2 regions of the Microterricola viridarii genome follow, and region 1 is predicted to be linked to the other one. Evidence: predicted binding sites of a transcription regulator. Region 1 holds the regulator's gene; the other holds the start of a gene.
The links. The regulator HrcA, encoded in region 1, represses chaperone genes, less so after heat shock. The targets are predictions, from matches to a motif close to TTNGCACTCGNNNNNNNCGAGTGCNAA.

Region 1 (15,807 bases):
ATCGCCGTTCGGGCCGCCGGCCGGGCCGACCTCTCCGCTGCCGGGCATCTGCAGGCGCACGCCGGTGTCGACGCCGGCGGGGATGTCGACGGGCACGGTGCGACGGGCCCGCACGCGGCCCTGGCCAGAGCAGGTGAGGCAGGGCGTGGCGATGATGGTGCCGTAGCCGCGGCAGCTGCCGCAGGGGCTGGAGGTCATCACGTTGCCGAGCAGCGAGCGGACCGCGCGCTGGATGCTGCCGGTTCCGTGGCAGATGTCGCAGGTGACCGGGCTGGTGCCCGGGGCGCAGCAGGAGCCCTCACAGGTCTCGCAGAGCACGGCCGTGTCGACCTCGATCTCGCGGTGCGTGCCGAAGATGATCTCGTCGAGGTCGAGCTCGACCCGGAGCAGGGCGTCCTGGCCGCGCTCACGGCGGGAGCGCGGGCCGCGGCGTCCGCCGCCACCGCCTCCCCCGCCGAAGAAGGTCTCGAAGATGTCGCCGAAGCCGCCGAAGTCGCCACCGCCGCCGCCGAAGCCGCCCTGGCCGCCCATGTCGTAGTTCTGGCGCTGCTTGGCGTCGCTCAGCACGTCGTAGGCGTGGGTCACCTCCTTGAACCGCTCCGAGGCCTCGGAGCTCGGGTTCACATCCGGGTGCAGCTCGCGCGCAAGCCGGCGGTACGCCTTCTTGATCTCGTCGGTGGTCGCCTCACGCGAGACGCCCAATACTTCGTAGTGGTCAGCCACTCCGGCCGTTCCTTTCCGGCCTCGAGCGCACGGTGCTCACACGTGCACAATGTCGAGGCGATTCGTCTGACTAGTTTTCGCCCAAGAGCCTGGACAAGTACCGAGCGACCGCGCGAACGGCGGCCATGTTGTTGGAGTAATCCATCCGCAGCGGGCCGAGCACGCCGACCCTGGCCAGTTCGGAACCGGCCGAGTGGTAGCTGCTGCTGAGAACCGAGGTCTCGCCGAGCCCGAAGGAGGCATTCTCCCGGCCGATGCTCGCCGAGACGCCGTGTTGGTCCACGGCCATCTCGCCGAGCAGGCGCAACAGCACCACCTGCTCCTCGATGGCCTCGAGCACGGGGAAGATGCTCCCCGTGAAGTCCTCCTCCGTGCGCACCAGGTTGGCCGCACCCGCCATCACCAGCTTGTCGGCGCGGTTGGCGAGCACCTGCTCCACGAGCGTGTCGGCGACCACGGCGGCCAGTCCGGCCAGCTGCGGCGGGGCGACGGCGGCCAGGCCGGCCGCTGCGGTCGCGGCATCCGTCATGCCGAGGCCGGCCAGCGTCTCGTTGACGCTGACCCGGAGGCCCGCGACGTGCTCGTCGCTGACGCCGCCGACGGTGTCGACGACGCGTTGCTCGACGCGGCCGGTGTCCGTGATCAGCACCGAGAGCAGGCGGTTGTCGCTCAGGCGCACCAGCTCGACGTGCTTGACGGTGGCCCGGCTGAGGGAGGGGTACTGCACCAGGGCGACCTGGTGGGTGAGTTGGGAGAGCAGGCGCACGGTGCGGGCGAGCACCTCGTCGAGGTCGGCGGATTGGCCGAGGAAGGTCTCGATGGCGTGCCGCTGGGCGCCGCTGAGCGGGCGCAGGTCGCTGAGCTGGTCGACGAAGAGCCGGTAGCCCTTGTCGGTGGGGATGCGCCCGGAGGAGGTGTGCGGGGCTGTGATCAGCTCCTCTTCCTCCAGCTGCGCCATGTCGTTGCGGATGGTGGCGGCGGACACGCCGAAGGAGTGCCGCTCGACAATCGACTTGGAGCCGACGGGTTCGCGCGACGACACGTAGTCCTGCACGATGACGCGCAGGACTTCGAGGCTCCGTTCCGAAACCATGTGCACCGCCTCCACTGTGCCAGAGGGCGCCGGCGTTCGCCCGTGCGGGCTGCTGGCACTCACTACTCCTGAGTGCTAATCATATCGCGCACTGGCTGGCAATGAGCGTTGCCGCACGGCAGGGGCGGCGCTAGCTTATGGGTGGGCGCAGTGCGCGCCCGCCGGCACCCGTGAATGGAAAGGGCCGATCATGACTGACCCCGCCGCACCAACGCCCCCCTCCGACCCGACTCAGCAGCCGCCGACGCCGCCGACTCCCCCGACGCCGCCGCCGGCTCCGGAGAACCCCTACTCCAGCGCCGCACCCCCTCCCGCGCCGCCCGCCGCGGCCGCGCCGCAGCAGAACCCGTATGCCAGCGCCCCGCCGCCTGCGCCGCCGGGTCCGCCCGGCCCGCCCAGCCCGCCGGCGAACCCGTACGCGAACACGGCGCCGCCGCCCCCGCTCAGCCCGACCGCCGACATCCAGTGGGCCTCATTCGCCCACCTGGGCGGCATCCTCAGCTTCCTGCCCTCGCTGATCATCTGGCTGGTCTTCAGGGATCGCGGGCGCTTCACCAACACCGAGGCGAAGGAGGCGCTGAACTTTCAGCTCACCCTGCTGATGGCCCAGGTCGCCCTGTTCATCATCGTCTCGGTGTTGTCGATCGCGTCGTTCGGCCTGCTCAGCTTCCTGTACAGCCTGTCCTGGCTGATCTGGCTCGTCGGCGTCATCTTCTCGATCATCGCCTTTGCACAGGTCAAGGACGGCCGCGGCTACCGATACCCGTTCGCCATCCGCCTGATCAAGTAGCCCTTTTCGGCCCGCCCTGCTGCGCTCGGCGCGCCGCCTGTGCCAAAGTGGGACCGCGTTACAGCGCAATCCCGCACTGACCCGCGCGCGAGCACGGCCCGAACGCCACGCCGCGCGCTCGACACTCTGGAGACAAAATGTCCGCCGCACCGCCTCCCCCCGCCACTCCCTACCAGGGCCCGACGCAGCTGAGCCCGGCCGATGAGAAGCTCTGGGCGACACTGGTCCACCTCGGCGGCCTGCTGTGGATGGTCAGCCTGCCCGTGATTCCCGCTCTCGTCGGGTTCCTCGTCTTGCGCGACCGCGGCCCGTTCGTTCGCGCGAACACAGCGGCGGCCCTGAACTTCCAGATCTCGATGATCATCTACGCGATCGTGAGCTCGCTGCTGATCATCGTGGTCATCGGCTGGTTCCTGCTGCCCATCGTCGGCATCGTGAACATCGTGTTCAGCATCATCGCCGGCGTCAAGGCGAACCAGGGCGAGGTGTACAGCTACCCGCTGACGATCAAGTTCGTCAACTAGGCGGCACTACCCCGCCGCAACAAACGAGAATGCGCCTTCGCCCGGTCGGCGAAGGCGCATTCTCTGTCTGGGGAACGCTGCGCGTGAGGAACGCGGATCAGTTGGCGCCGGACTCGACGTAGCTCGAGTCGTTCATCGTCACCACGGTCCAGACGCCGTTCTTGTAGCGGAGCTCGCTCACCGCGGCGTTGTCGATGCCCTCGGTGAGCGAGCTGGTGTCTGCACCCATCGCGTCGAGCACCGCGACGATGGTGATGCCGCTGGAGACGACGAGCACGTTGCCGCCGCCCTGCTTCGCCTGCGCGGCGGCGATCGCGTTCAGCGAGGCCATCGCCCGAGCGGTGAGCTGGTCGACCGTCTCCGCGGTCAGACCGCTGCCCTCGTTGGCCGTGACGATCGCGTTGAGGAAGGCGTTCATGTCGCCGCCCGTGAGGTACGGCGTGACCGCCTTGAACGTCGCAGCCTGCGTCTCGCCCTCGAACTTGCCGAAGGCCACCTCGCGCAGGCCCTTGTCACGCACGGGCGCTCCCTTGTACTTGAGCTCATCGAGCGCGAGCGAGATCGTCTCGTAGTGGCGCACCATGTCGGCGGAGTACGCCGACTTGAACTTGACGCCCGCCTCGGCCAGGCCGGCACCGAGGTGCTGGGCGTCGAGCTCCCCGCTCTCGGTCAGCGGTGAGTCGGACCAGCCCTGCATCCGATGGGTGGTGTTGAGCCAGGTCTCGCCGTGGCGGGTGAGGTAGATCGTGACCTCGGCGTTCTTGCCGGGGGCGGCCTTGACCGACTGGGCGGAAGAGCTGGCACCGTTGGAGTTTGCGGCGAGGGCGGGGGTGGAGAGGGCGGCGAGCGAGAAGAGCGCGGCGGCGGCGATGCCGGCGACCGCGATGCGGAGGGTACGACGAGACGACATTGTCTGGGAACCTTTCGAAGAGACGGAGACTTCTGAGCAGGGTGAACTCGAAAACCGAATGCCATTCGGTAACTTCTTGGCTGGATACTAGCGGCGCGCCGCCTCGCCGTCTAGAGAGGGTTTCGCCGCTAGTCGTCTTCGAGCAGGCGGCGCACGACGGCATCCGCCAGCAAGCGGCCGCGCAGGGTCAGCTCGACCCTCCCGGCGAAGGCGGCGCGCGCGTCGATGAGCTCGTCGGCGATCAAGCCGGCCACGGCGAGGCGGCCGGCCGGCGCGAGCGAGGACACGGGGATTCCCTCGCGGATGCGGGCCAGCAGCAGCACCCGCTCGAACTCGCGCACCTCGGGCGAGAGGCTCTCGCGCCCGGCGGCCGGCGAGTGCCCGGCCAGCACCCGATCGGCGTAGGCGGAGGGGTGCTTGACGTTCCACCAGCGCACGCCGCCGACGTGGCTGTGCGCACCGGGGCCGATGCCCCACCAGTCGTTGCTGCGCCAGTAGGCGAGGTTGTGCTCTGAGCGGTGCTCGGTGCCGCGCGCCCAGTTGCTGACCTCGTACCAGTCGTAGCCGGCGGCCGCGAGCAGCTCATCGGCCAGCTCGTACATGTCGGCCTGGAGGTCTTCGTCGGGCTGGGCGACCTCGCCGCGCTTGATCTGCCTGGCCAGCTTGGTGCCGTCCTCGACGATCAGGGAGTAGGCGCTGATGTGGTCCGGCTGCTGTGCGATGGCGTGCTCGAGGCTCGCCCGCCAGTCGTCGATCGACTCTCCCGGCGTGCCGTAGATCAGGTCGACGCTGACGTCGAGCCCGACCTCGCGCGCCCACTGCACGACGAGCGGCACGCGGGCCGGATCGTGGGTGCGCTCGAGTGTTGCGAGCACGTGCGGGACGGCGGACTGCATGCCGAACGAGACGCGGGTGAAGCCGGCATCCCGCAACGTCTGCAGGTAGTCGCGGTCGACGGAGTCGGGGTTCGCCTCCGTGGTGATCTCGGCGCCCGGCGCGAGGGCGTGCGCCGTGCGCACGGCGTCGAGCATCGCGACCAGGTCGGCGGCCGGCAGCAGCGTGGGCGTGCCGCCGCCGAAGAAGACGGTGGCCGCGGGCCGGGCGGGAACGCCGGAGCTCTCCAGGATGCGGGCGCTGTGCTCGATCTCGAGCACGGCCTGGCTGGCGTAGTCGCTCTGCTTGGCGCCGCGCAGCTCGGTGGCGGTGTACGTGTTGAAGTCGCAGTAGCCGCAGCGCACCCGGCAGAAGGGCACGTGCAGGTAGACGCTGAAGGCGCGATCGTGCGCGCCATCGGCGGCAGTCGCGGGCAGGAGTCCATCACTCGGGGCAGGGTCACCGAGGGGCAGGGCGCTGGCCATCGTGGGCTACGCGGATGCCGCGGGGTGCAGGGCCCGCAGGTAGCGACGGGTGTACGAGCGCTCCTGCAGGCGCATCAGCGGCCGCACGAGCTTCCACCGCGCTGAGCTGGGCTGCGAGAAGCTGCGGATCACCAGCCAGACGGAGTCGTCGTCGCGGTGCTCGACCACGAACAGGATCTCGCCGCTCTCCGGGTGCCCGGGCATGGTGCCGTAGGCGAAGCCGACCTGAGCGGGCTCGTCGATGACCAGCACGACGCGCACCGGTGCGGTGACCGTCATCCGCCACGCGGTGATGTGCAGCATCGCGGTCATCCCGGCGGTGATGTACGGGGTGCCGTCGGGGCCGAAGCGCTCCTCGCTCTGGCGCTGCGGCTGCTCAGCGAGCGGCGCACCCTCTGCGTCGAACATCAGGCCCTGGTAGCGCTCGCCCGTGCCCTGCTGGGTGTCGGTCACCTCGATGCCGCTGCCGCGCTGCACGCCCCACGTCATCAGGCTGGCGGATGCCGTCGCGAAGCGCTCGGCGCCGCTGCCGAGCTGCGTGCTGTGCTCGGCCGGGCGGTAGCCGGCTGGCGGGTAGCTCATCAGATCGGGCGCCATGGTTCCACCGATCGCGCCATAGCTGACCGGCTGGTCGGTGAATGTGGAACGACGCACGCGTGAACACTTCTTTCTCGAAAACCCCTCATACAGAGTAGGCGACGATTCTGGCAGCGGGCTCCCCCGCGCGGCGCCAAAGGGGCAGCGCAGCCCCCGAAGCCAACCGGACACGGCCGCCCCGCCATCCGCTGCCCCGACCAGTGGGGACCGCGCGCAGCGTGTTGGCTTCGGTCGCTGGCGCTCCCTCGAGCCAACGGGCGGCGACCCGATACGGTGGAAGGACGCGCCCGGCACGCCGGGCAACTGAACCAAGGAGCACCCATGGAAATCGTCACCGTCGTCGTCGCAGTCGCTGCCCTCATCGTCTCGATCGTTGCCCTCGTCACGACGTTGAGGACGACGCGCCGCTAGCGTGCACACGCGAAAACGCCCCCGGCCACGGCCGGGGGCGTTTTCGTGTTCTCCGCGATCAGCGGGGAGCTACTTCTTGTCCTTCTTCTCGACGTCGCCCGTGAGCGCTGCGACGAACGCCTCCTGGGGAACCTCGACGCGGCCGACCATCTTCATGCGCTTCTTGCCCTCCTTCTGCTTCTCGAGGAGCTTGCGCTTGCGGCTGATGTCACCGCCGTAGCACTTGGCGAGAACGTCCTTGCGGATCGCGCGGATCGACTCGCGGGCGATGATGCGGGCGCCGATGGCGGCCTGGATCGGAACCTCGAACTGCTGGCGCGGGATCAGCTCGCGCAGGCGCGTGGTCATCAGCACGCCGTAGGCGTAGGCCTTGTCGCGGTGCACGATCGCGCTGAACGCGTCCACCTGCTCGCCCTGCAGCAGGATGTCGACCTTGACCAGGTCGGCGGTCTGCTCGCCGGCTGGCTCGTAGTCGAGCGAGGCGTAGCCGGCGGTCTTCGACTTGAGGTTGTCGAAGAAGTCGAAGACGATCTCGCCGAGCGGCATCGTGTAGCGGATCTCGACGCGGTCCTCACCGAGGTAGTCCATGCCGAGCAGCACGCCACGGCGGCTCTGGCAGAGCTCCATGATGACGCCGACATAGTCCTTGGGGGCGAGGATCGCCGCCTTGACGACGGGCTCGCTCACGGCCGAGATCTTGCCGGCCGGGAACTCGCTCGGGTTCGTGACGGTGACGGTCTTCTTGTCCTCGGTGGTGACCTCGTAGATCACGGACGGGGCCGTGGCGATGAGGTCGAGGCCGAACTCGCGCTCGAGGCGCTCGGTGATGATCTCGAGGTGCAGCAGGCCGAGGAAGCCACAGCGGAAGCCGAAGCCGAGGGCGACGGAGGCCTCGGGCTCGTAGACGAGCGCGGCATCCGAGAGCTTCAGCTTGTCGAGGGCCTCGCGGAGGATCGGGTAGTCGGAGCCGTCGATCGGGTACAGGCCGGAGAAGACCATCGGCAGCGGCTCGGTGTAACCGGGCAGCGCCTCGGTGGCGGGCTTCGCCGCCGTCGTGACGGTGTCGCCGACCTTGGACTGGCGCACGTCTTTCACGCCGGTGATCAGGTAGCCGACCTCACCGACGGCGAGGCCCTTGCTCGGGGTCGGCTCCGGCGAGCTGACGCCGATCTCGAGGATCTCGTGGGTGGCGCGGGTCGACATCATCTGGATGCGCTCGCGCGGCTTCAGCTGGCCGTCGATCATGCGCACGTAGGTGACGACGCCGCGGTAGCTGTCGTAGACGGAGTCGAAGATCATGGCGCGGGCTGGGGCGTTCGGGTCGCCCTGCGGCGCGGGGATGCGCTCGGTGACCCGGTCGAGGAGGTCCTCGACGCCGAGGCCGGTCTTCCCGGAGACCCGCAGCACGTCGTCGGGGTCGCCGCCGATGAGGCTGGCGAGCTCCTTCGCGTACTTGTCCGGGTCGGCCGCGGGGAGGTCGATCTTGTTGAGCACCGGGATGATCGTCAGGTCGTTCTCGAGGGCGAGGTAGAGGTTCGCGAGCGTCTGGGCCTCGATGCCCTGCGCGGCGTCGACGAGCAGCACGGCGCCCTCACAGGCGGCGAGCGACCGGGAGACCTCGTAGCTGAAGTCGACGTGGCCGGGAGTGTCGATCATGTTCAGCGCGTAGCTCTGCGTGCCGAGTGCCCACGGCATCCGCACGGCCTGGCTCTTGATGGTGATGCCGCGCTCGCGCTCGATGTCCATGCGGTCGAGGTACTGGGCGCGCATGTCTCGGTCGCTGACCACCCCCGTCATCTGCAGCATGCGGTCGGCAAGGGTCGACTTGCCGTGGTCGATGTGCGCAATGATGCAAAAATTGCGGATGAACGCGGGGTCTGTGGACGCGGGCTCGAGGGCCATCAAAGCTCGTGGTGACATTGTGTGGCCATTCTCCCATGTCCGGCGCCGTTCGGTGGACTCCTTGTAAATTGTGTGGATCTTTCGACGGATGCCGCGACTCCGGCACCCTGACTAGGCTGGCGCCGATGACAAGCACCACGCAGCAGAACCCGTCGACCGACGAGAGCGCGCCGAGCGCCGCCCACTCGGCGCTGACCCCCGTGTTCGTGGCCATGCAGTTCAGCCTGCATGCCTTGATGATCGGCCTCACCGCCTTCGTCGCCGTGCGCGCCATGCTCGGCACCTGGCCGATGCCCCGGCTGGTCATCGGCCTGTGCGTGCTGCTGCTCGTCGTCTACGCGCTCGGCCTCTTCTTCGCCCGGCACGCGATGCCGCGCTGGGTGCAGGCGGTCTGGTTCGCCGCGCTCGTGCTCGTCTGGCTGGTTCTGACACTGCTCGCCTCGGAGGCGGCCTACATCGTCTTCGCGTTGTTCTTCATCGCGCTGCACCTGTTCCCGCCGCGCTGGAGCGTGCCCATCGTGGCGGTGACGATGCTGATGTCGATCTTCGTGCTCGGCATGGACCTCGGCTGGAGCCCGACCATCTTCATCGGCCCGTTCATCGGCGCGGCCGCCGCCGTCGTGCTCGGCCTCGCCTACCGGGCGCTCTACCGGGAGTCGGCGGAGCGCAAGATGCTCATCGACGACCTGCTCGCAACCAGGGAGCGCCTGGCGGCGACCGCGCGGGAGGCGGGCACCCTCGCCGAGCGGCAGCGCCTGGCCGGGGAGATCCACGACACCGTCGCCCAGGGCCTGTCCAGCATCCAGCTGCTGCTGCACGCCGCGGAGCGCGGCATCACCGACCCGGACGCGCTCGAGCACGTTCAGCAGGCGCGCCACACCGCGGCGGACGGCTTGGCCGAGACCCGCCGGTTCATCCGCGAGCTGCGCGCCCCCGCACTGGACGAGCAGTCCCTGCCGGCCGCCCTGGAGCGGCTCGCCGCCTCGATCAGCGCCCAATCGGCATCCACCCGCCCGGATTCGCCGACGCTCGTCAGCTTCCAGCTCAGCGGCGAGCCGCGGGAGCTGCCCATGGTGCACGAGACGACGCTGTTGCGCATCGCGCAGGGCTCGCTGGCCAATGTGCTGCAGCACTCCGAGGCCCAGCGCGCCGCGGTGACGCTGAGCTTCATGGACGACGAGCTCACCCTCGACATCGTCGACGACGGCGTCGGCTTTGAGCCGGATGCCGCCCGCACGGCGGCACACCTCGGCGAGTCGTTCGGGCTCGCCACCATCCAGCAGCGCGTCGAACGGCTCGGCGGGCGGCTGAGCGTCGAGACGGCCCCCGGATCCGGAACGGCGATCGCCGTCTCGCTGCCCCTCGAAGCCGCCCAGCCCGCCCCCGCCGCGAACAAGGAGGTCACCCCATGATCAGGATGCTGCTCGCCGACGATCACCCGGTCGTGCGTGCCGGACTCCGGGCGTTGTTCTCCTCCGAGGACGACATTCTGGTGCTCGCCGAGGCGGCGACCGCCGAGCGCGCCGTCGAGCTTTGCGCCGAGCACGAGTTCGACATCGTGCTGATGGACCTCCAGTTCGGCTCCTCCGGCGCCGAAGGCAGCATGCAGGGCGCCGATGCCACCCGGCAGATCCGGGCCGTGGCCGGGGCCCCGCGCGTGCTCGTGCTCACCAACTACGACACCGACGCCGACATCCTCGGCGCCGTCGAGGCCGGGGCCAGCGGCTACCTGCTGAAGGACGCCCCGCCGACCGAGCTGATAGCCGCCGTGCGCCTCGCCGCGGCCGGCGAGAGCGCCATCTCCCCCGCCATCGAGATGCTGATGCAGAGCCGGGCGGATGCCGTAGGTTCCCCGCTCACCCTGCGCGAGGCGGAGGTGCTCGGGCTCGTCGCCGAGGGGCAGAGCAACCGCGACATCGGCAAGGCGCTCTTCCTCAGCGAGGCGACGGTCAAGTCGCACCTCGTGCACATCTTCACGAAGCTCGGGGTCTCCTCGCGCACCGCCGCCGTCGCGGCCGCCCAGGCCTCCGGCTTGATCCGCAGCCGGTCATGAGCGCGCCACTGCCCGTGCTGCTGGTGCACGGCATCCGCACCTCCGCCAGCATGTGGCGGGTGCAGTTGGAGGACCTCGCCGCCGACGGCCGGCCGGCGCTCGCCATCGACCTTCCCGGCCACGGCGCGCGCATCGGCGAGCCGTTCACGGTGGAGGCCGCGCTGGAGGCGATCGACGCCGGGGTGCAGCGGCTCGGAGGGCGGGTGCTGCTGGTCGGGCTCTCGCTCGGCGGCTACTTCTCGATCGAGTACGCGGCGCGGCATCCGCAGGGCGTCGCCGGGCTGATCGCCGCCAGCTGCTCCACCCTGCCGCGCGGGCCCGGCCTCGCCGGCTACCGCGCCCTGGCCGGCGCGATCAGGCGCCTGCCCGACAAGGGGCTGGCCCTGAACAACGGCATGGCCCGGATGGCGGTCGGCCGGCAGGCGGCCGCCGACCTCGGCGCCGGCGGCATCGCCCTGGACGTGATGGATGCCGGGCTGCGCGCCGCCGGGTCGCTCGACCCGCTGGCCGGGCTCGCCGCCTACCCCGGCCCGGTCTGGATCGTGAACGGCAGCCTCGACCACTTCCGGCTCGACGAGGCCCGCTTCGTGCGGGCGAACCCACGCACCGAGCACGTGCTGATCCCCCGGGCCACACACCTCGCCAGCCTCGTGCGACCCCGCGAGTTCACGGCGATCCTGCGCCGCGTCGCCGCCGCCGTGGACACCGAACCGGGCGGCGAGATCCGGACGATTGTCGACCCGGCCGAATAACTGGTAAAGTTTCCTGTTGGCTTCCGTGTGTATCCCACCACTTCACACGATTGCCGCGAGACGCCCCTCTACCGTCAAGCGGCACAATCCGAATACACATCTAAGCAAGGACGTACTGAACGTGGCAAACATCAAGTCGCAGATCAAGCGCATCGGCACCAACAAGAAGGCCCAGGAGCGCAACAAGGCCGTCAAGAGCCAGGTCAAGACCGCAATCCGCGCGACCCGCACCGCGATCGCCGGCGGCGACAAGGCTGTTGCCGAGTCGGCCCTGCGCACCGCAGGCAAGACACTCGACAAGGCTGTAAGCAAGGGTGTTCTGCACAAGAACCAGGCTGCGAACCGCAAGTCGGCCATCGCCAAGCAGGTTGCAGCTCTCTAAGCTTCACATTCTGTTTCAGAACGGGCCCCGTCTTCGGACGGGGCCCGTTCTGTGTGTGCGGGGCGAGTTCGCCGCAGCCCGCGGCCCGCGGCATCCGGCATCCGGCATCCGGCATCCAACCGGCTCGCGGCCCTCGAAATGTCTCGCGGCCCTCGTTATGTCGGGGGCCGCGAGACATTTCGAGGGCCGCGAGCCGAATGTGCGTTCGCGAGGGCCGCGAGCCGGGTGCCCGTTCGCGCGGGCTAGAGCCGGCCGCGGGCGGCGATGACGCCGATCAGCCGCTCGATCGCGTAGACGGGGTCGCGCGAGGCGCCCTTGACGCCGGCGTCGGCCTCGGCGAGGGCCTCGATGGCGCGGGCCAGGCCGTCCTCGTTCCAGCCGGCCAGGTCTTTGCGGGCGCGGTTGAGCATCCAGGGCGCCATGCCGAGCTCGGCGGCGCTGGCGCGATTGCCGGCGACCTTGGCCATGGTGCGCACCTTCATCGCGAAGGCGGCGACGATCGGTACCGGGTCGGCGCCGGAGTCGAGCGCGTGGCGCAGCGAGACGAGGGCGTCGCCGCGGCGGCCGGCGAGGGCGGCATCCGCGACCTTGAAGGCGTTGCTCTCGACGCGCCCGCCGTAGTAGCGCTCGACGGTCGATTCGTTGATCTCGTTCGAGGTGTCGTCCATGAGCTGCTGGCAGGCGGATGCCAGCTCGGCGAGGTCGTCGCTGAATGCGCCGACCAGGGCGCGCAGCGCACCCGGGGTGATCCGGCGCGCGCCGGCCTTGAACTCGTTGACCGCGAAGTCGTACTTCTCTGCGTCCTTCTTGAGCTCGGCGCAGACGACCTCGATGCCGCCGCCGAGGCCGCCGCGCAGCGCGTCGAGCAGCTTCTTGCCGCGCACGCCGCCGTTGTGGCGCAGCACCAGGTAGGTGTTCTCGGCCGGGTCCTCGAGGTAGGACAGGGTCTCGGTGATGAAGGCGTCGGTGCACTTCTCGACGGAGTTGACGCGGATGAAGCGCGGTTCCATGAACAGCGAGGGGCTCGCCACGGTGAGCAGCTCCCCCGCCGCGTAGCTGTCGGCGTCGAGGTCGACGACCTCCATGCTCGGGTCTTCGCCCTTGAGGAAGTCTCGCAGCCGGCGGATCGCTCGGTCGGCGAGGAAGCCCTCGGTGCCGGAGACCAACACGACCGGGGCGGGTCGAACCTGGTTCCATGCGAGCTGCGGAATGGCCACGGTGCTCTTGCCTCGTGCCTGTGTCGTGCGAGTAGCCACGCGCCTCCCTCTCTTCAGCTTCAAGGTTAGTCGCCACGGCGCGCGCTCCACACCCGCAGCGCGTCCACGCCGCCGGCCGGGCGAGGCGCCACCAACACCAGGCCGTGCAGATCGCTGCGGAACGCCCGCGTGCCGCTCCCCTCCAACATCTCGAGCAGGGCGGATGTCGGGTGCCCGTAGCCGTTGTCGGCGCCGACCCCGATCAGTCCGACGCGGGCAGTGAGCGTCCGATACAGCGCCGGGTCCTGGTCGGAGGAGCCGTGGTGCGCAACCTTGACGACATCCACCCGGCCGAGAGGCTCCAGGCGCTGCAGTGCCGCCTCCGACTCGGCGCCGAGGTCGCCGAGGAAGAGCGAGCGGATGCCGGCGCCCTCGACGGCCAAAACGACACTGCCCGGGTTGCCGGTGCTGAGCGGGCCGTCATCCGTGGCCGGCCAGAGCACCCGCCACTCCAGTTTCCCGAGAGTGCCGTGTTGGCCGCGGATCGCCACTCGCATGGGCACCCCGTCTTGCTGCAGCGGGGCGAGCAGGCGCTCGTCGCGGGGGCCGCTCGACGGCCCCACGAGCGCGGTGTCGACCATGCCGGTGAGCGCGTCGAGGCCGCCGACGTGGTCGAGGTCGTAGTGGGTGAGCACGAGCAGGTCGATGCGGTCTATCCCGAGGCTGTCGAGGCAGGCGCCGAGCGGGGCCGGCTCCGGGCCGGTGTCGATGAGCGCGGTCTGTCCGCCGTCACGGAGGAGCACCGCATCGCCCTGGCCGACGTCGCAGAGCGCGATCTGCCAGTCGGCCGGGCGGCTCCAGTCGCGCACCACGCCGGTACCGAGCAGCGCCCCGCCGTACGCGCCGACCCCGGCGACAAGTGCGGCCGCGGCGAGCGTCGCAGGAACGGTGCGCATTCGTCGCCGGCGGCCGGAGCCGCGCAGCAGCAGCCAGAGCGCGAGGGCACTGGCACCGGCCAGCAGCAGAGCGCCGAGCAGGCCGTCCAGCCAGGGGGTGCGGGCTCCGGGGAGCCCCGCGACCGTGTGCGCGACGCCCGCGATCCAGGCCGCGGGCAGCCAGGCGATCTGGATGACGGCGAAGCCGAGCGAGGGCAGCCAGGGCAACAGCAGGCAGCCGATGAGCCCGAGCAGGGTGGCCGCGGGCGCCGCCGGCCCGGCCAGGAGGTTGGCCGGCACCCCGAGCAGCGACACCGTCGGTGTCAGCAGGATGAGCACAGGTTGGCAGGCCAGTTGGGCGGCGAGCGGGAGGGCCAGTGCGAGGGCAAGCGTGCGCGGCATCCACCGTCCGAGTGCAGTTGCCAGCGGTGCGGTCAGCAGCAGCAGCCCGGCGGTCGCCGACGCGGAGAGCGCGAAGCCGAAGCTGGACGCCAACCACGGGTCGAGTGCGAGCAGCACGAGCGTGGCCAGGCCGAGGGCCGGCACCCCGCCGCCCGGTCGGCCGGACGCCAGCCCGATCAGCACGATCAATGCCATCAGGCCGGCCCGCAGCACGCTGGGCTCCGGCGTGACGAGCACCGTGAACGCCAGCAGTACCAGCAGGGCGAGGGCGACGCGCGCGGCGCGGCGGAGTCGCAGCGCTGCGCCCAGCAGCATGATCGCGGCGACCACGACAACACAGTTCGCGCCAGAAACAGCTGTGAGGTGACTGAGCGAGCTGGTCTTCATCGCCTGGTCGAGGTCCTCGTCGACCGCGCTGGTGTCGCCGATGGCGAGGCCGGGCAGCAGGCGACTGCCCTCCCCCGGTAGACGAGCCGCCGCCTCTCGGAATTCGGCACGCAGCTCGGCCGCCCACGCCAGGTACCAGGGCGGCGTCGCGTCGAGTGTGAGCGGCCCGGTGCCGTAGGCGCGGAAGGCGTCCGGCTCGCCGGTACCGTTCAGCACGAGGCGGGCGGTGAGCGACACCCGGGTGCCGATCTCGAGGGCGGCGGTTCCGGCGGGCGGCTCGGCGAACGCCCGCACCGGGACGGCAAGCCGGCTGATCGGCCCCGCGCGACTCTCCTGCGCCGACTCGACCCGCAGCGCGAAGCGCACGCGTGTGGCGTCCCCGAAGCCGAAGGCCGAGCTCTGTGCCTGCGGCATCGACAGCACCATGCCGCTGAGCGTGACGGGCCGGCCGCCTTCCGCGGCGGCGAGCAGCGTGACCGGTTGGCGCTGCGGGGCCTGCACGGCCGCCGCGGTGCTCACCAGCGCCGCCGCGCTCAGGCAGAGGGCGACGAGCGGCAGCCATCCGCCGTGCGGATTCCCGCTGCCGCGACGACCCAGCACGATCGCCGCCACCAGCGCCAGCACGGCGGCTGTCCACAGCGCGGGCGCGAACGGCCAGCCGGGCAGCCAGATCGCCAGCAGGGCGGCAGCCCAGGCGGCGAGAGCCGGCAACAGCGCCCGGGTCTTCACACCGTGACCTTGTCCTTCAGGCCGTCGAAGGTCTTCGCGCCGATCCCGGTGACGCTGCGAAGGTCCTCCACCGTGCCGAAGCCGCCGTTGGCCGCCCGCCAGTCAAGGATCCGCTGGGCGAGTGCCGGGCCGATCTGGGGCAGCGTCTCCAGCTCGGCCTGCGTGGCCGTGTTGAGGTTGATGAGCGGCAGCGCACCGGCGCCCGCAGCACCACCGGCTGTGCCCCCGGCACCACCGGGCGAGACCGCGGCCTGCGGCGGCGCCTCGCCGAGCCGAGGCACCCACAACTGTTCGCCGTCGCTGAGCGCGCGCGCCAGGTTGACGCCAGCAGGGTCGGCGTCGTCGGCGAAGCCGCCGGCCGCCGCGATGACGTCGACGACACGGGAACCGGCCGCCACCTGGTACAGGCCGGCATCCGCCACCGCGCCCCAGACGTGCACGTAGAGCGGCGCCTCCGCCACGTCGGGACCCCCACTGGCGTCGGGCGCATCGGGCGCACCGGCGCTCGGCGCGATGCTGCCCTCGCCCAGCGGAATCGTCTCATCGGCCCCGGCGGAGCCGAACGCCGACACGAGCACGGCGGCGACGAGCGCCACGAGGAACAAGACGATGGCTGCCCCGACGCCCAAGCGGGTGCGCGCCGACGACACCCGGGCGGACGGC
Region 2 (15,807 bases), 1.4 Mb from region 1:
CGCTCTGGAAGCCGCTGCGCAAACGCGGTGTCGGCGTCATCCAGCTCATGATCGTCAGCATTGGCCTCGCCCTGGCGATGCGCTACACCTACCAGTTCTACGTCGGCGGGGCCACGAGGCAGCTGCCGGGGGCCTCACCGGCCAAGCTGCAGCTCGGGCCGCTGTCGCTGTCCTGGATCGACCTCACCAGCATGGCCATCAGCGTCGTGGTGCTGCTGGGCGTCGCCTACTTCCTGCTGCGCACCCGCATCGGCAAGGCGACCCGCGCCGTCTCGGACAACCCGAGCCTGGCCTCGGCCAGCGGCATCGACGTCGACTTCGTCATCCGCGTCGTCTGGGTCATCGGCGCGGCACTGGCCGGCCTGAGCGGCATCCTCTGGGCGTACTTCCGCCCCGGCGTCAGCTGGGACATGGGCTTCCAGATCCTGTTGCTCGTCTTTGCCGCCGTGGTGCTCGGCGGGCTCGGCACCGCGTTCGGCGCCCTCGTCGGCTCGATCATCGTCGGCCTGTTCGTCGAGCTCTCCACCCTCGTCCTCCCCCCTGACATGAAGTTCGTCGGGGCGCTCGTCGTGCTCATCGTCGTGCTGCTGGTCCGGCCGCAGGGAATCCTGGGCCGCAAAGAGAGAATCGGATAGGAGGCGACGCAATGATCGACTGGGGACAAATCTTTTCGAACGCGGCCGTCGAGCTGATCAGCCCGACCACCGCCGCCTACGCGCTCGCCGCGCTCGGCCTCGCCATCCACTTCGGCTACACCGGCCTGTTGAACTTCGGTCAGGCCGGCTTCATGGCCCTCGGCGCCTACGGCTACGCCATCTCAATCCTCACCTTCGGGTTCCCCGTCTGGGGCGCCGTGCTGGTGGGCATCGGGGCATCCGTCATCTTCGCCCTGATACTCGGCGTGCCGACGCTCCGGTTGCGGGCCGACTACCTGGCCATCGTCACCATCGCGGCGGCGGAGATCGTGCGACTGCTGTTCACGACGAACACCTTCGTGGCCGTCACCGGCTCGGCCAACGGCCTCAGCGAGTACAAGGACGGCTTCCGTGCACTGAACCCGCTGCACTTCGAGGGCACCGCCGGCTTCGGGCCCTGGCAGCACAGCGCCAACGACTGGTGGGTGATCATCGTCTCCTGGACGGTCGTCGCCCTGGCCTGCCTGTTCACCTGGTCGCTCATGCGCAGCCCGTGGGGGCGCGTGCTGAAGGGCATCCGTGAAGACGAGGATGCTGTGCGCGCTCTCGGCAAGAACGTGTACTCCTACAAGATGCAGAGCCTCATTCTGGGTGGTGTGTTCGGCACCCTCGCCGGCATGATCTTCATCATGCCGCGCGCGGTGATCCCCGCCCACTACGCGACGTCGCTCACCTTCTTCATCTACGCGATCCTGCTGCTCGGCGGGGCGGCGACGATCCTCGGCCCCGTGGTCGGCTCGATGCTGTTCTGGGTGCTGCTCTCGTTCTTCTCCGGCTTCGTCGCCCGGGCTGTCGAAGTCGGCTGGCTGGACATCACCCAGGTGCAGGGCGGGCAGCTGCGCTTCATCCTGGTCGGCGTGGCCATCATGCTGATCGTGATATTCAGGCCCCAGGGCTTGCTCGGCAACAAGAAGGAGCTGGCTTTTGTCAAGTAACGCGACCCCCAGTTCGAAGCCGGTCAAGTCCATCGACCTGCACGTCGGCGACGCCGCCCCCGGCTGCAAGAAGAACGACCCGATCCTCGTCGCCGATGGCGTGCGCCGCACCTTCGGCGGCCTGACCGCGGTCGACGTCGATCACGTCGAGATCCCCCGTGGCGCCATCACCGCGCTGATCGGGCCGAACGGCGCGGGCAAGACGACGTTCTTCAACCTGCTCACCGGCTTCGACAAGCCGGATGCCGGCAGCTGGACGTTCGACGGCACCTCGCTCGCGCACGTGCCCGCCTACCGGGTGGCCAGGATGGGCCTCATCCGCACCTTCCAGCTGACCAAGTCGCTCGCGCTGCTGAGCGTGATGGACAACATGAAGCTCGGCGCGACCGGCCAGACCGGCGAGAACATGTTCCGCGCCCTGCTGCCCGTCCTCTGGCGCAAGCAGGACCAGGAGATCGAGGCGCGGGCGGTGGAGCTGCTCACCCGGTTCAAGCTGGACGCCAAGCGCAACGACTACGCGGCCAGCCTCTCCGGCGGCCAGCGGAAGCTTCTCGAGATGGCCAGGGCGCTGATGAGCGAACCCACCCTGGTGATGCTGGACGAGCCGATGGCCGGCGTGAACCCGGCGCTCACCCAGTCGCTGCTCGACCACATCCTGGGGTTGAAGGAGCAGGGGATGACGGTGCTCTTCGTCGAGCACGACATGCACATGGTGCGGCACATCGCCGACTGGGTGATCGTCATGGCCGAGGGCCGCGTCGTCGCCGAGGGCGATCCGCACACCGTCATGCAGAACCCGGCGGTGATCGACGCCTACCTCGGCCAACACCATGACAGCGACCTCGGCAGCAGCGACGCCGACAACGTCGAAGCGATGAAGGAGCTCCTCGATGACGACAAGTAGCCCCGGCACCTCTGCCGCCCCGGCATCCGCCCCCGTCGGCGAGGCCGTCGTCGACGTGCGCTCCATCACGGCGGGCTACCTGCCCGGCATCAACATCCTCACCGACTGCTCCCTCATGGCCAGGCAGGGTGAGCTGATCGGCATCATCGGCCCGAACGGCGCGGGCAAGTCCACCCTGCTCAAGTCGATCTTCGGCCTGGTCAAGGTGCGCGGCGGCGGCATCTACCTGCACGGCGAGGAGATCACCAACCTCAAGGCGAACAAGCTGGTCGGCAAGGGCGTCGGCTTCGTGCCGCAGACGAACAACGTGTTCCCGACGCTGACCATCCAGGAGAACCTGGAGATGGGCATCTACCAGAAGCCGAAGGGCCTGGCCGAGCGGCTGGAGTTCGTCACGGCGATCTTCCCCGAGCTCGGCAAGCGGCTCACGCAGCGCGCCGGATCGCTCTCCGGCGGCGAGCGCCAGATGGTGGCCATGTCGCGCGCGCTGATGATGGGCCCGCACGTGCTGCTGCTCGACGAGCCGAGCGCCGGCCTCTCCCCCGTGCGGCAGGACGAGGCCTTCCTCCGCGTCAAGGAGATCAACAAGGCGGGCGTCACCACGATCATGGTGGAGCAGAATGCCCGCCGCTGCCTGCAGATCTGCGACCGCGGCTACGTGCTGGACCAGGGCCACGACGCCTACACGGGCACCGGCCGCGAGCTGCTGAACGACCCGAAGGTGATCGGCCTCTACCTCGGCACCCTCGGCCAAGACGACGAGTAGCGCCGCACTCGGCCGACCGGGGTTTCCCCGGCCGGCCGCTCTGCGCCACGTGGTGCGCCTCTGCGCCACCTGATGTGGCGCGGAGCCCCACGAAGTGGCGCAGTCGGCGCTGAGACAGCGCCGTCATCCGTCGCGCGACGCAGAGAGGGCCCCGGCCGAAGCCGGGGCCCTCCGCTACGAGCTGAAGCGACTAGTTCAGGCGCTCAGACGGCACGTTCGTGGCGTCGTACTGGTAGATGCCGATGGTCGCCTCGGTCGGGTCACCGTTCTCGTCGAAGGTGATCGGGCCGGAGAAACCGTCGTAGTCGATCTGCTTGCCCTCCTTGAGCAGGGCGACGCCCTCCTCGAAGGTGGTGACCTTCTCGCCGTCGCCGTCGCCGCCGGACACCTGGCGCAGGTAGTCGGCGATCGACTGGCCCGAGGTGTCGTTGGCTGCATAGGCGGCCAGCGCGAAGAGCACGATGTTGTCGTACGACTCGGGCGCGTAGGTGAAGTCGGTCAGCGTCGGGTCGACGGTGAGCAGGCGGTCCGTGAAGTCACCGAGCTTGGTGAGGTCAAGGCCCGGCTTGGTGCCCTTCGATCCGGCGATGAGGCCGGGGGCGAAGTCGGCGCTGTAGTCGACGAGGTTGCCGTCGACGAGGTACAGCTTGTCACCGGGGAAACCGGAACCGACCAGCTCGGGGATGATGATCTTGCTCTGGTCGAAGGTGATCAGGGCGATCGCATCCGGGTTCTGCGCCGTCACGTCGGCGATCTGCGTCGTGAAGTTGGTGTCACCCGTGTTGAAGCTGGACTCGGCGACAACGGTTCCTCCGCCGGCCTCGAAGTTGGTCTTCGTGGTCTCGGCGAGGCCGGTGCCGTATGCGTCGTTCTGGTAGATGATGCCGAGGGTGCTGTTGCCGTCCTCTGCGATGAGGTTGCCGAGCACCTCGCCCTGCAGCACATCGGAGGGCGCCGTGCGCCAGTACAGCCCGTTGTCGGCGATGTTGGAGAGGTCGAGGCCCGTGTTGGACGGCGACATCAGCACGACACCGGCACTGGTGACCTGCTCGTAGATGTTGCGGGTCTGAGCGGATGCCGCGGCACCGGAGATCGCCGAGACGCCCTGCGAGAGCAGGTCGGTGACCGAGGTGGTCACGACGTCGACGCTGGTGTCACCCTCGTCGCGCACGATCAGCTCGAGCTGGATGCCGAGGTCGGCGGCGTTGATGTCCTCGACGGCGAGCTTCGCCGCCGCGATCTGGGGCGGGCCGAGGAACGCGAGCGAACCGCTCTGCGGGGCCAGCTGGCCGACCTTCATCGACAGGTCGCGGTCGCCCGCCTCGATGGGCAGCGCGCTGCCTGCATCGGCGGTCGCCGTTTCAGAGGGCGACGTGGTCGCCTCCGGGGAGGCTCCGCTGCTGCATCCGGTGAGAACAAGTGCGCTGACGCCGATGAGGGCGACTCCGCTCAGCATGGCCCGGACAGAGCGCGAAGCCGAGGCCTTCACTATTACACTCATGGTGCTCCTTGGCTCGATCAAACACTGGTGAGGCAGTTCGGACGACTGCCGTTGAGTCACAGTATTGTCCGCCGCACGCCGAAACAAGGTTTTTGTGGCCACAACGTTGCGTCCCGTGTCAAATCGTTACATCCTCCGGGCGCGCCGCCCACTGCCCCGGCGCAGGTTCACGCCGCGCGGCGGCCCGCTCAGACGAGTTCGGGAATGCTGCGCCGGCCGTTGCGGGTGCCGAGGGCGGCATCCACCGCAAGGATCACCAGGGCCAGCCAGACCAGGGAGAATCCGACCCAGCGCGCGGTCGACATGGCCTCGTTCAAGATCAGCACGCCGACGAGGAACTGGATGATGGGCGCGAAGTACTGGATGAAGCCGAGCACGACCAGGGGAAGGCGCCGAGATGCCGCCGCGAAGAACAGCAGCGGGATGGCGGTGATCACGCCGGTGCCGATCAGCAGCAGCGTGTGCACGGCGCTGACCGTGCCGAACGTGATGCCGGTGGTCGCCCCGACCACGAGGAGCTGGATGACGGCGACCGGCAGCAGCCAGAGCGTCTCCATGCTCAGGCCGGCGACGGCGTCGACCGTGGTGCCCACCCGCTTCTTGATGTAGCCGTAGAACCCGAACGAGAACGCGAGCGTGAGCGCGATCCAGGGAATGCTGCCCGCACTGATCGCCAGCACCAGCACGGCCACGAGGCTGATCCCGACTGCGGCCCACTGTGCCGGGCGCAGCTTCTCGCGCAGGAAGAAGACGCCGAGGAAGACGGTGACGATGGGGTTGATGAAGTAACCCAGCGAGGCCTCGACGACCTGGCCGCTCAGGGTGCCGTAGACGTAGGTCTGCCAGTTGACATAGATGAGCACGCCGGCCGCCGCCATGGTGAAGGCGATGCGCGGCCGCTTGAGCAGGGCGAGGAAGAGCCGGTAGCGGCGTGTGATCGCGAGCAGGATCGCGCAGAACACGAGCGAGAACACGATCCGCCAGGCCACCACTTCGAACGCGCCGGTCGGCGCGAGGGCGATGAAGTAGATGGGCAGGAAGCCCCAGAGCACATAGGCGGAGACCGCGTAGATCAGGCCGGCTCGGCGGGTGCCGGCATCCGTCGCCGGGGCTGTCGTCTGCTGGTCAACGGATTCAGGCACCTCGGGAGTCTACGCCTGCATACAGTGCGCAGTGGGCCGACCCGCGCCCAGATGGGAGCGCGGACGACAAAAGACCCGGACGGCTGGGCCATCCGGGTCTTTCGAGAAAACGCTGAGCTTCAGCGGGAGAGGTGCTTAGCGCACAACCACTGCGAGCACGTCGCGAGCCGACAGCACGAGGAAGTCCTCGCCGCCGAACTTCACTTCGGTTCCGCCGTACTTGGAGTAGAGCACCTTGTCGCCGACGGCGACGTCGAGCGGGACGCGGTTGCCGTTGTCATCGATGCGGCCGGGGCCCACAGCCACGACCTCGCCCTCCTGGGGCTTCTCCTTGGCGGTGTCAGGGATGACGAGGCCCGACGCAGTGACCTGCTCGGCCTCGACCTGCTTGATGACAATGCGATCCTCGAGCGGCTTGATGCTGACCGACACGGTTGACCTCTTTCTAGAAAAGACTAAGGAATTAGCACACTCACACCGAGAGTGCTAAGTCGAGTTTAGGCCCTGGCTGGCACTCGTGCAACGTGAGTGCCAGACAAGTCGGCCCGAATCGGGCGGCGTTCGCCAACAGCGTGAGGCGCCGGGTGGCGGATGCCGCGGCCAACCGCCGTGTGGCCGCCGCCGCGCGGCCTGCGCGGCCCCGGCGGTGTTAGCGTGGCCGTATGGAACGCAGTGAGCTCGTCGCCCTCCTCTCCCCCGAAGGGCTTCGGCTGCTCGACTCGTTGCCGGAGTGGGATTCGTCCACCGACGTCGTGCGCACCGTCGCCGCGCTGCGCAAGGAGGGGCACCCGCCAGAGCTCGTCGCGGCCGTGCTCAGCCAGGCGAGGCTCCGCGCCAAGGCGGCGGGCAAGTTCGGCGAGTTCGCCAACACCATGCTCTTCACCGAAGCCGGGCTGGAACAGGCGACCCGGCTGCGCGTCGCCGCCCTGCACGCTGGCCGTTTCGCCGCCGCCGGGGTGCAGCACGTGGCTGACCTCGGCTGCGGAATCGGCGGCGACGCCCTCGCGATGGCCGCCCTCGAGCTGCGGGTGACCGCCGCCGACGCCGACGAGGTGACCGCGACGTTGGCCTCCTTCAACCTGGCGCCGTTCCCCCGCGCGACCGTGCTGCACGCCCGCGCGGAGGAGATCGACCTGGACGGCCTCGCCGACGGCCCGGCCGACGGCGTCTACCTGGACCCGGCCCGGCGCAGCTCCGGGCACTCGAACACGTCGAGGCTCACCCGGCCGGAGGACTACACCCCCTCGCTCGACTTCGCCTTCGGGCTCGGCGATCGCCTGCCGACCGGCGTGAAGCTCGGCCCCGGCTTCGACCGCGAGCTGATCCCCGCCGGCGCCGAGGCACAGTGGGTCTCGGTCGACGGGGCGCTGGTGGAGATGGGGCTGTGGTTCGGCGCGCTGGCCCGGCCCGGCGTGCGGCGCAGCGCCCTCCTCCTCGGCAAGGCCGGCAGCCATGAGCTCAGCGCCGCCGCAGACAGCGCAGACGCGGAGGCCGGCGCGCTCGGCGCCTACATCTACGAGCCGGACGGTGCCGTCATCCGCGCCCGCCTGATCGGCGACCTGGCCCGCTCCCTCGACGCCCGGATGCTGAGCGAGGGCATCGCCTACCTCACGGCGGACGCCGCCCACGAGACGCCGTTCGCGACGTGCTTCCGCGTGCTGGAGCAGCTGCCGAACGACGAGAAGAAGCTCAAGGCGGCGCTCGCGGCCCGCGGAATCGGCACCCTGGAGATCAAGAAGCGCGGCATCGACATCGACCCGGCGACGCTGCGCACCCGGTTGAAGCTGACGGGCAGCGCCTCCGCGACGATCGTGCTCACCCGTGCGGCCGGCAAGCACGTGACGCTGCTGGTCGAGCGCGTCTGAGCCGCCCCCGGCGATCGCACACAAACGGCCCTCTTCCACGAGGGAAGAGGGCCGTCTCGACGGGCTCGCCGCGCGGCCCCCGACGGGGCTCGGCGCAGCGCGGCTCCTAGTAGTTGAAGTTCGTGTTCGGGTTCGACGCGACGATCCCCAAGAGCACCGCGAACACGATGAACAGGATGATTCCGATCACGAGGCCGATGTAGCCGATCACGAGGCCGGCGATCGCCATGCCGCGGCCGTTCTCGCCGGTCTTCTTGATCTGGCTGAGCGAGATGTGGCCGAAGATGATGCCGACCAGGAACGTGATGCCGGTGAAGAATCCGACGACGGATGCCACCAGCGACACGATCGCGAATGTGTTGGTCTTCGGCGCCTGGCCGGGCTGGCCGTAGTTGGCGGGGGCGCCATAGGCCGGTGCGCCGTAGGCGGGGGCCGGGGTGCCGTACGCGGGAGGCGCTGGCGGGGCCGGCGGGGTGCCGTAGGCGGGAGCGGGCGCGGCCTGCGGGGCGCCGTAGGCGGGCGCGGGCGGGGCGGGAGGCGTCACCGGAGCGGCCGGGGCCTCTGGGGCGGTGAACTCGGGGTTCACGGGCGGGGTCGGCTCGTTCGGCGGGACGGGAGGCTGATTCTGGTCTGTCATGATGGAGCCCTTCTGATCAACAGTGCGGGCCTCGTGCAGCCTCACGGTCACTGCGGAACTTGCGCGCATCGGGCAGCGGAGCCGTCGGAATCGGGGCACAACTGGCGATGCACTCGCAATCCTAGCGCCGATGGTTCCGGAACGAGTGGACTTCCCAGCGAGAGGGAGGGCGCTCAGCGCACCTGAATCTCGGTGACGGGCAGTGTGGAGTCGGCGCCGAAGCCCAGCGAGCTCGGCTCATTGCCGGCCATGATCATCTGTGCCCCGAGCGCGGCGATCATCGCACCGTTGTCGGTGCACAGGCTGAGCGGCGGGATGCGCAGCTCGATGCCGGCCGCGGCCGTCCGCTCCGCCGCGAGCTCGCGCACCCGGGCGTTGGCGACGACGCCGCCGCCGAGCAGCAAGCGGGGAACGCCGTAGTCGGCGCAGGCGGCGATCGCCTTGCCGAGCAACACGTCGACGACCGCCTCGCGGAAGCTGGCCGCGACGTCGGCCACCGGCACCTCCTCGCCGGCATCCTGGGCCTTCTCGACCCACCGCGCGACGGCCGTCTTCAGCCCGGAGAAGCTGAAGTCGTAGCGGTGCTTGGCCATGTCCTTGGGCAAGGTGAGCCCGCGCGGGAAGCGGATCGCCCTCGGGTTGCCCTCCGCGGCGAGCCGGTCGATGTGCGGACCGCCGGGGTAGGGCAGGCCGAGCACCCTGGCGACCTTGTCGAAGGCCTCCCCTGCCGCGTCGTCGATGGTCTCGCCGAGCAGCTCGACGTCCCCGGTCAGGTCGCGCACGAGCAGCAGCGAGGTGTGCCCGCCCGAGACGAGCAGCGCGATCGTCGGGTACTGCAGCGGCTCGGAGGCTCCGTCCGCGCCGGTGGCGAGCAGGTCGGCCCCGACGTGGCCGACGAGGTGGTTGACGGCGTAGATCGGCTTGTCCAGGGCGATCGCGAGGGCCTTCGCGGCTCCCACGCCGACCATCAGGGCGCCGGCCAGGCCGGGGCCGCTGGTCACGGAGACGGCGTCGATCTCGTCCAGGCGGATGCCGGCCTCGGCGAGCGCCGCGTGGATCGCCGGGCTCATCTCCTCCAGGTGGGCCCGTGCGGCCACCTCGGGCACGACGCCCCCGTAGCGGGCGTGCTCGTCCATCGAGGAGGCGATGACGTTCGCCAGGAGCGTGGTGCCGCGCACGATGCCGATGCCCGTCTCGTCGCAGCTGGTCTCGATGCCGAGCACGAGCGGGTCGGTGCGGTTCAGTGGTGTGTGCGACGGGCTGCTCACGAGTTGGTCTCCAGCGGGGTGGTGGTGTTCGGGCTCGGCTCGGCCAGGGCGGCCTGGGGCGCGGGGATGTTCAGGCGCATCACGATGGCGTCGACGTTGTCTGGCTTGTAGTAGCCGCGGCGCACGCCGAGTTCGGCGAAGCCGAGCGAGGTGTAGAGGTGGATCGCGCCGGGGTTGTCTGCGCGCACCTCGAGGAACACCTCGCGGGCGCCCCGGGCCCTGGCCTCGTCGATGAGGCGCAGCATGAGCACCCGGCCGAGGCCGCGGCCCTGCGCGGCGGTGGTGACCGCGATGGTCTGGATGTCGGCCTCCGGCGCCCCGCGCGGGGCGAGCAGGCCGGCGTAGGCCTCGATCTGCTCCGGCGCGTCGGGCGGGAAGGCCACCAGGTAGTAGCAGTGCGGGTCGGCGACGTCGCGGGCCATGGCATCCGTCGACCAGGCGTCGCTCGGGAACATCGCGTTCTCGATCGCCATGATCGCCGGCACGTCGGCCAGGCCGGCCCGGCGCAGCTGCCAGGTCACCGGGTGACCCGCTTGGGGCCGTTGGACGGGGTGACGTCGGGCGAGCGCAGGTAGAGCGGCTCGTCGGCGGCGAAGGGGCGGCCGGCCGCGAAGCTCAGCTCGGCGACCATGCCGAGGGCGCCGGCCGAGATCTCGGCGGCGTCCAGCCGCTCGAATGCACCGTCGAATGCGCCGAATGCGTCGAGGGCCAGGGCGGGCAGCGCTTCCGGCTTGGCCAGGCCGGGGCCGTCCAGCCGCACCGGCAGGCCGAGCTCGTCGACGCCGGAGTAGGCGCTCCAGTACACCTCGCGGCGGCGGGCGTCGGTGACGACGAGCAGCGGGGCCGTGCGCGCGCCGGCGGCTTGGGCGGCGGCGTCGGCGGCGAAGTGCGCGAACGCGATGGCGTCGTGGCTGACGATGGGCACGAGCGGCCGGCCGAGCGCGAGCGCGAAGGTGCGCGCGGCGGCGATCCCGACCCGCAGGCCGGTGAAGGGGCCGGGCCCCATTCCGGCGACGACGCCGGAGAGCTCGGCGCGGGCGACCGCCGACTCGTCGAGCACGGCCTGGATCATGCCGCCGATCACCTCGGCGTGGCGCATGGTGTCGGCCTCGGAGCGCTCCGCGAGGATCCCCCGGTCACGGTCGACGATGGCGACGCTTGTTCCTGCGGAGGTATCGATCGCGAGAAGCATCCCTCCAGCCTACGCGCTGGGCTCCGCGCCGGGCTCCGCGCCGGGCTCCGCGTCCGGGATGCCGGCATACTCGGTGCCGGCATACTCGGTGCCCGCCCAGCGCGGGCCGAAACCGGCGATCGTCACGGTGCGCGGCTCGTCGGCCTCGGACTCGGTTTCCGACTCGGCGCCCGACTGCTCGTCGCCCGCCCCCATCGGCCGCTGCAGCCGCAGCTCCAGCCACGACTCGCTCACCCCGTCGAGCATGCCGGCTCCCCACTCCACCACGACGACGGAGTGCGCGTAGTCGATGTCGAGGTCGTCGAGCTCCATCGGGTCGCTCAGCCGGTAGGCGTCCACGTGCACGAGGGCGGGACCGCCGACGACGCTCGGGTGGGTGCGCGCCAGCACGAACGTCGGGCTGGTCACGGTGCCGCGGATGCCGAGGCCCTCGCCGAGTCCGCGGGTGAACGTGGTCTTGCCCGCTCCGAGCGGCCCGTCCAGCACCAGCAGGTCGCCGGCCCGCAGCTCGGCGGCGAGCGAGAGCCCGAACGCGTGCATGCCCTCGGCGGTGGGGACGCTGCGGGTGATCACCGGATGCTCCGCGGCACGCGCTGGCCGATCCTGGTGACGATCTCGTAGTTGATGGTGCCCGCGGCATCCGCCCAGTCCTCGGCGCTCGGCACGCCGCTGCGGGGATCGCCGAACAGCACGACCTCGTCGCCGACCTGCACGGCGGCGTCGCCGACGTCGACGATGAACTGGTCCATCGCCACGCGCCCGACGATCGGGTACTGCGCGCCGTTGACCGACACGGAGGCCCGCCCGGAGGCCTGGCGCGGGATGCCGTCGGCGTAGCCGAGCGGAACGAGCGCGAGGGTGGTCTCCCGCTCGGCCCGCCAAGTGTAGTCATAGCTCGCGGCGGTGCCTGCTCTGACGCGGCGCACGGCGGCGACCCGGGCGGCCAGGGTCATGACGGGGGTGAGCTCCAGGCCGTCCGGCAGCCCGTCGCCCCAGGGCGAGAGGCCGTACAGGCCGATGCCGATGCGCACCATCGTGTACCGCGCGGCCGGCTCGGTGAGTGCGGCGGCGGTCGCCGCGATGTGCAGCAGCGTGGGGTTCAGGCCCGCCCGGCGGGCGGCGGCGATGCCCGTGTCGAACTGCGCGCACTGGGCGGCGTCGGCCTCAGCCGAGGCGTTGGCGAGGTGGCTGAACAGCCCGTCGACGGTGATCGAGCCCGTGAGCTCCGCCGCGCGGGCGGCGGCGAAGACGGCTGCCCAGTCGGACTCCGGCAGGCCGTTGCGGCTGAGGCCGCTGTCGAGCTTGAGCTGCACGGATGCCGTGCGCGACAGGGCAGCCGCCGCATCCGTGACCTGGCGCAGCTGGGCGGCCGAGGAGATGCCGAGGCCGACCCCGGCCTCGATCGCGGCGGAGAAGTCGGCGTCCGGGCCGTGCAGCCAGGCGAGCAACGGCGCGGTGATTCCGTTCCGGCGCAGCTCGAGCGCCTCGCCGATGTCGGCGACGCCGAGCCAGTCCGCCCCGGCCTCCTGTGCCGCCGCTGCGACGGCGATGGCACCGTGCCCGTAGGCGTTCGCCTTGACCACGGCCATCACGCGCGGAGCCGTGTCGACGCCGCGGCCGACGAAGTCGCGCACGGCGGCCAGGTTCCTCCGCACCGCGTCCAGGTCGATCCGAGCCGAGCGGAAGGTGCCCTCCGCCCGCTCGCTGTTGCCGGTGCGCGGGGTGTCGGTCTTCTCGTGTGTGTCGTTCATGTCGTTCATATCGTTGATGGCGCGCCAGCCTCCGCGATGACGAACGCGGTGGCGATGCCGGCGTCGTGGGTCATCGAGAGGTGCACGCGGTTGATGCCGCGCGCGGCGGCCTCGGCGGCCGTCGCGCCGTGCAGCGCGAATCCGGGGTTGCCGTGCTCGTCGTTGACGACCTCCATGTCGTGCCAGCGCAGGGTGCCCGGGCCGCCGAGCGCCTTGATCAGCGCCTCTTTCGCGGCGAACCGGGCGGCCAGCGACGAGGCAGAGCGGCCCCGTTCGCTCTCAGCGAACAAGCGCTCGAGGAGCCGCGGGGTCCGCGCGATGGCGCGCTCGAACCGGGCGAGGTCGACGACGTCGACACCGATTCCGATGATCACTGTGCCTCGCCTTGCTCTGGCAGCTTTCGCACGCCGCTAGCCGCGCCTACTCAACCGTGACGGACTTGGCGAGGTTGCGCGGCTGGTCGACGTCCAGGCCCTTGGCGATGGAGAGCTCCATTGCGAAGATCTGCAGCGGGATGACGGCCAGTAGCGGCTCGAACAGGGGTGCGGCCAGCGGAATGTGCACGACCTCGTCGGCGAAGGGAAGCACGGCGGCGTCGCCCTGCTCGGCGATCGCGATCACCCGGGCGCCGCGGGCGCGGATCTCCTGGATGTTGGAGACGACCTTGGGGTGCAGGCTCGCGGAGCCGCGCGGGCTCGGCACGACGACGAAAACGGGCTGACCGGGCTCGATCAGCGCGATCGGGCCGTGCTTGAGCTCGCCGGCGGCAAAGCCCTCTGCGTGGATGTATGCGAGCTCCTTGAGCTTCAGCGCGCCCTCCATGGCGATGGGGAACCCGACGTTGCGGCCGAGGAACAGCACGGAGCGGGTGTCCGCCATCCAGTGCGCGAGCTGCGCGATCGAGGCGCTGGACTCCAGCACCGTGGCGATCTTCGCCGGCACGGCGGTGAGCTCGCCCACCTGCACGGCCTGCTCGGCCGCGCTCAGCGTGCCGCGCACGCGGGCCAGGTGCAGGCCGAAGAGGTAGAGGGCGGTGATCTGTGCCACGAAGGCCTTGGTGGATGCCACGGCGACCTCCGGGCCGGCGTGCGTGTACACGACGGCATCCGACTCGCGCGGAATCGTGGCGCCCTGAGTGTTGCAAATGGAGATCACGCGGGCACCGGCCTCGCGGGCGTACTTGACGGCCATCAGGGTGTCCATGGTCTCGCCGGACTGGCTGATCGAGATGACCAGGGTGTCGTCGGTGATGACGGGCTCGCGGTAGCGGAACTCGTGGCTCAGCTCGATGGTCACGGGCACGCGCGCCCACTTCTCGATCGCGTACTGCGCGGTCATGCCGGCGTAGGCGGCCGTGCCGCAGGCGATGATCACGATGCGGCGGATGCCGGCCAGCACCTCGTCGCCGAAGGCCGTGAGTTCCGGGACCACGACGGCGTCGCCGACGATGCGGCCACGCAGCGTGTTGGCGACGGCGTCGGGCTGCTCGGCGACCTCCTTGGCCATGAAGCTGGACCAGCCGCCCTTGTCAGCCGCTGCGGCGTCCCACTCCACCTGGAAGGTCTCCATCTCGACGGGAGCCCCGGCGAAGTCGGTGACGGTGACGGACTCGGGGGTGATCGCGACGATCTGGTCCTGGCCGACGGCCATCGCGGTGCGGGTGTACTGCACGAACGCGGCGACGTCGGAGCCGAGGAAGTTCTCGCCGTCGCCGATGCCGATCACGAGGGGCGAGTTGCGGCGGGCACCGACGACGAGGTTCGGCTCGTCGCTGTGCAGGGCGAGCAGCGTGAAGGCGCCGTCCAGGCGTCGGACCGTGCTCTGGAAGGCGGTGCGCAGATCGCCGGTGGCGCGGTACTCGCGACCGAGCAGCGCGGCGGCGACCTCGGTGTCGGTCTCGCTGGTGAAGCTGTAGCCCTCGGCCAGCAGCTCGGCCTTGAGCTCGGAGAAGTTCTCGATGATGCCGTTGTGGATCAGCGCCAGCTTGCCGTCGTCGCCGAGGTGCGGGTGCGCGTTGACATCCGTCGGCCCACCGTGGGTGGCCCAGCGGGTGTGGCCGATTCCGGCGCGGCCGTCGCCGATCGGGTGCGCGGCGAGTTCGTCGGTGAGCTTGACCAGCTTGCCGGACTTCTTGGCAACGCCGAGCTCGCCATGGTCGTCGATCACGGCGACACCGGCCGAGTCATAGCCGCGGTACTCCAGTCGTCGCAGCCCGCCAACGAGTACCTCGAGGCTCTTCTTGTCACCGACATATCCAACGATTCCGCACATGAAGCATGATTTTAGTGGAGTTATTCCTGAAAGAGCAGGGCATGGCTCGATGGGGGCACCTCTGTGCACGTAAACTCGGGGGCTATGGCCGAGCAGCGCAACCAGAATGGCAACGGCCACAACTCACCCTTTGTGGAGCTGGAGCGAGCCGATTGGGCCGAACTGGCCTCCTCGACCCGCCTCCCCCTGCAGGAGACCGAACTGGTGCAGTTGCGCGGTTTGGGCGAGCCGCTGAACCTCGCCGAGGTGACCGATGTCTACCTACCGCTCAGCCGCCTGCTCAACCTCTACGTCGCCGGCACGCGCCAGCTGCACCGGGCCACGAGCGACTTCCTCGGCGAGCGGGCGGCGACGACGCCGTTCGTGATCGGCGTGGCCGGTTCGGTCGCCGTCGGCAAGTCGACGATCGCCAGGCTCCTGCGCGAGCTGCTCGCCCGTTGGGAGGACACCCCCCGCGTCGAGCTGGTCACCACCGACGGATTCCTGCTGCCCAACGCCGAGCTCGAGCGCCGCGGCCTGATGTCGCGCAAGGGCTTCCCCGAGTCCTACGACCGGCGGGCGCTGCTGCGCTTCGTCAGCGAGGTGAAGTCGGGCGCTCCGGAGGTCAAGGCGCCCTTCTACTCGCACCTCAGCTACGACATCGTGCCGGACGCCCAGATCACCGTCCGCCAGCCCGACGTGCTCATCGTCGAGGGCCTGAACGTGCTCCAGCCGCCCTCCCCCGGGCACCGCCTGGCCGTGAGCGACCTGTTCGACTTCACGGTCTACGTCGACGCCCGCACCTCCGACATCGCGCGCTGGTACGAGGAGCGCTTCCTCAAGCTGCAGCGCGGCGCGTTCAGCAACCCGAAGTCCTACTTCCACCGCTTTGCCGAGCTCT

Region 2: groES (co-chaperone GroES) is a predicted target of HrcA. The motif match lies at 6,452-6,478, and genes of this name have one in related genera.

What each region holds. Positions count from the first base shown of each region.
Region 1 is NZ_LT629742.1:2,515,702-2,531,508, forward strand. Features, by position in the region: gene dnaJ (molecular chaperone DnaJ) at 1-723, opposite strand, end outside; gene hrcA (heat-inducible transcriptional repressor HrcA) at 794-1,816, opposite strand; gene BLT62_RS17995 (DUF4870 domain-containing protein) at 2,007-2,606, shown strand; gene BLT62_RS11545 (DUF4870 domain-containing protein) at 2,744-3,130, shown strand; gene BLT62_RS11550 (histidine phosphatase family protein) at 3,228-4,040, opposite strand; gene hemW (radical SAM family heme chaperone HemW) at 4,169-5,398, opposite strand; gene BLT62_RS11560 (DUF1990 family protein) at 5,405-6,052, opposite strand; gene lepA (translation elongation factor 4) at 6,476-8,326, opposite strand; gene BLT62_RS11570 (sensor histidine kinase) at 8,434-9,720, shown strand; gene BLT62_RS11575 (response regulator) at 9,717-10,361, shown strand; gene BLT62_RS11580 (alpha/beta fold hydrolase) at 10,358-11,113, shown strand; gene rpsT (30S ribosomal protein S20) at 11,235-11,495, shown strand; gene holA (DNA polymerase III subunit delta) at 11,738-12,751, opposite strand; gene BLT62_RS11595 (ComEC/Rec2 family competence protein) at 12,778-15,144, opposite strand; gene BLT62_RS11600 (ComEA family DNA-binding protein) at 15,141-15,807, opposite strand, start outside.
Region 2 is NZ_LT629742.1:1,096,755-1,112,561, reverse strand. Features, by position in the region: gene BLT62_RS05110 (branched-chain amino acid ABC transporter permease) at 1-635, shown strand, start outside; gene BLT62_RS05105 (branched-chain amino acid ABC transporter permease) at 650-1,630, shown strand; gene BLT62_RS05100 (ABC transporter ATP-binding protein) at 1,620-2,534, shown strand; gene BLT62_RS05095 (ABC transporter ATP-binding protein) at 2,521-3,300, shown strand; gene BLT62_RS05090 (ABC transporter substrate-binding protein) at 3,491-4,801, opposite strand; gene rarD (EamA family transporter RarD) at 4,990-5,943, opposite strand; gene groES (co-chaperone GroES) at 6,079-6,375, opposite strand; gene BLT62_RS05075 (class I SAM-dependent methyltransferase) at 6,606-7,808, shown strand; gene BLT62_RS18300 (DUF4190 domain-containing protein) at 7,915-8,445, opposite strand; gene tsaD (tRNA (adenosine(37)-N6)-threonylcarbamoyltransferase complex transferase subunit TsaD) at 8,619-9,713, opposite strand; gene rimI (ribosomal protein S18-alanine N-acetyltransferase) at 9,710-10,234, opposite strand; gene tsaB (tRNA (adenosine(37)-N6)-threonylcarbamoyltransferase complex dimerization subunit type 1 TsaB) at 10,231-10,905, opposite strand; gene tsaE (tRNA (adenosine(37)-N6)-threonylcarbamoyltransferase complex ATPase subunit type 1 TsaE) at 10,915-11,478, opposite strand; gene alr (alanine racemase) at 11,475-12,656, opposite strand; gene BLT62_RS05040 (holo-ACP synthase) at 12,662-13,030, opposite strand; gene glmS (glutamine--fructose-6-phosphate transaminase (isomerizing)) at 13,077-14,927, opposite strand; gene coaA (type I pantothenate kinase) at 15,012-15,807, shown strand, end outside.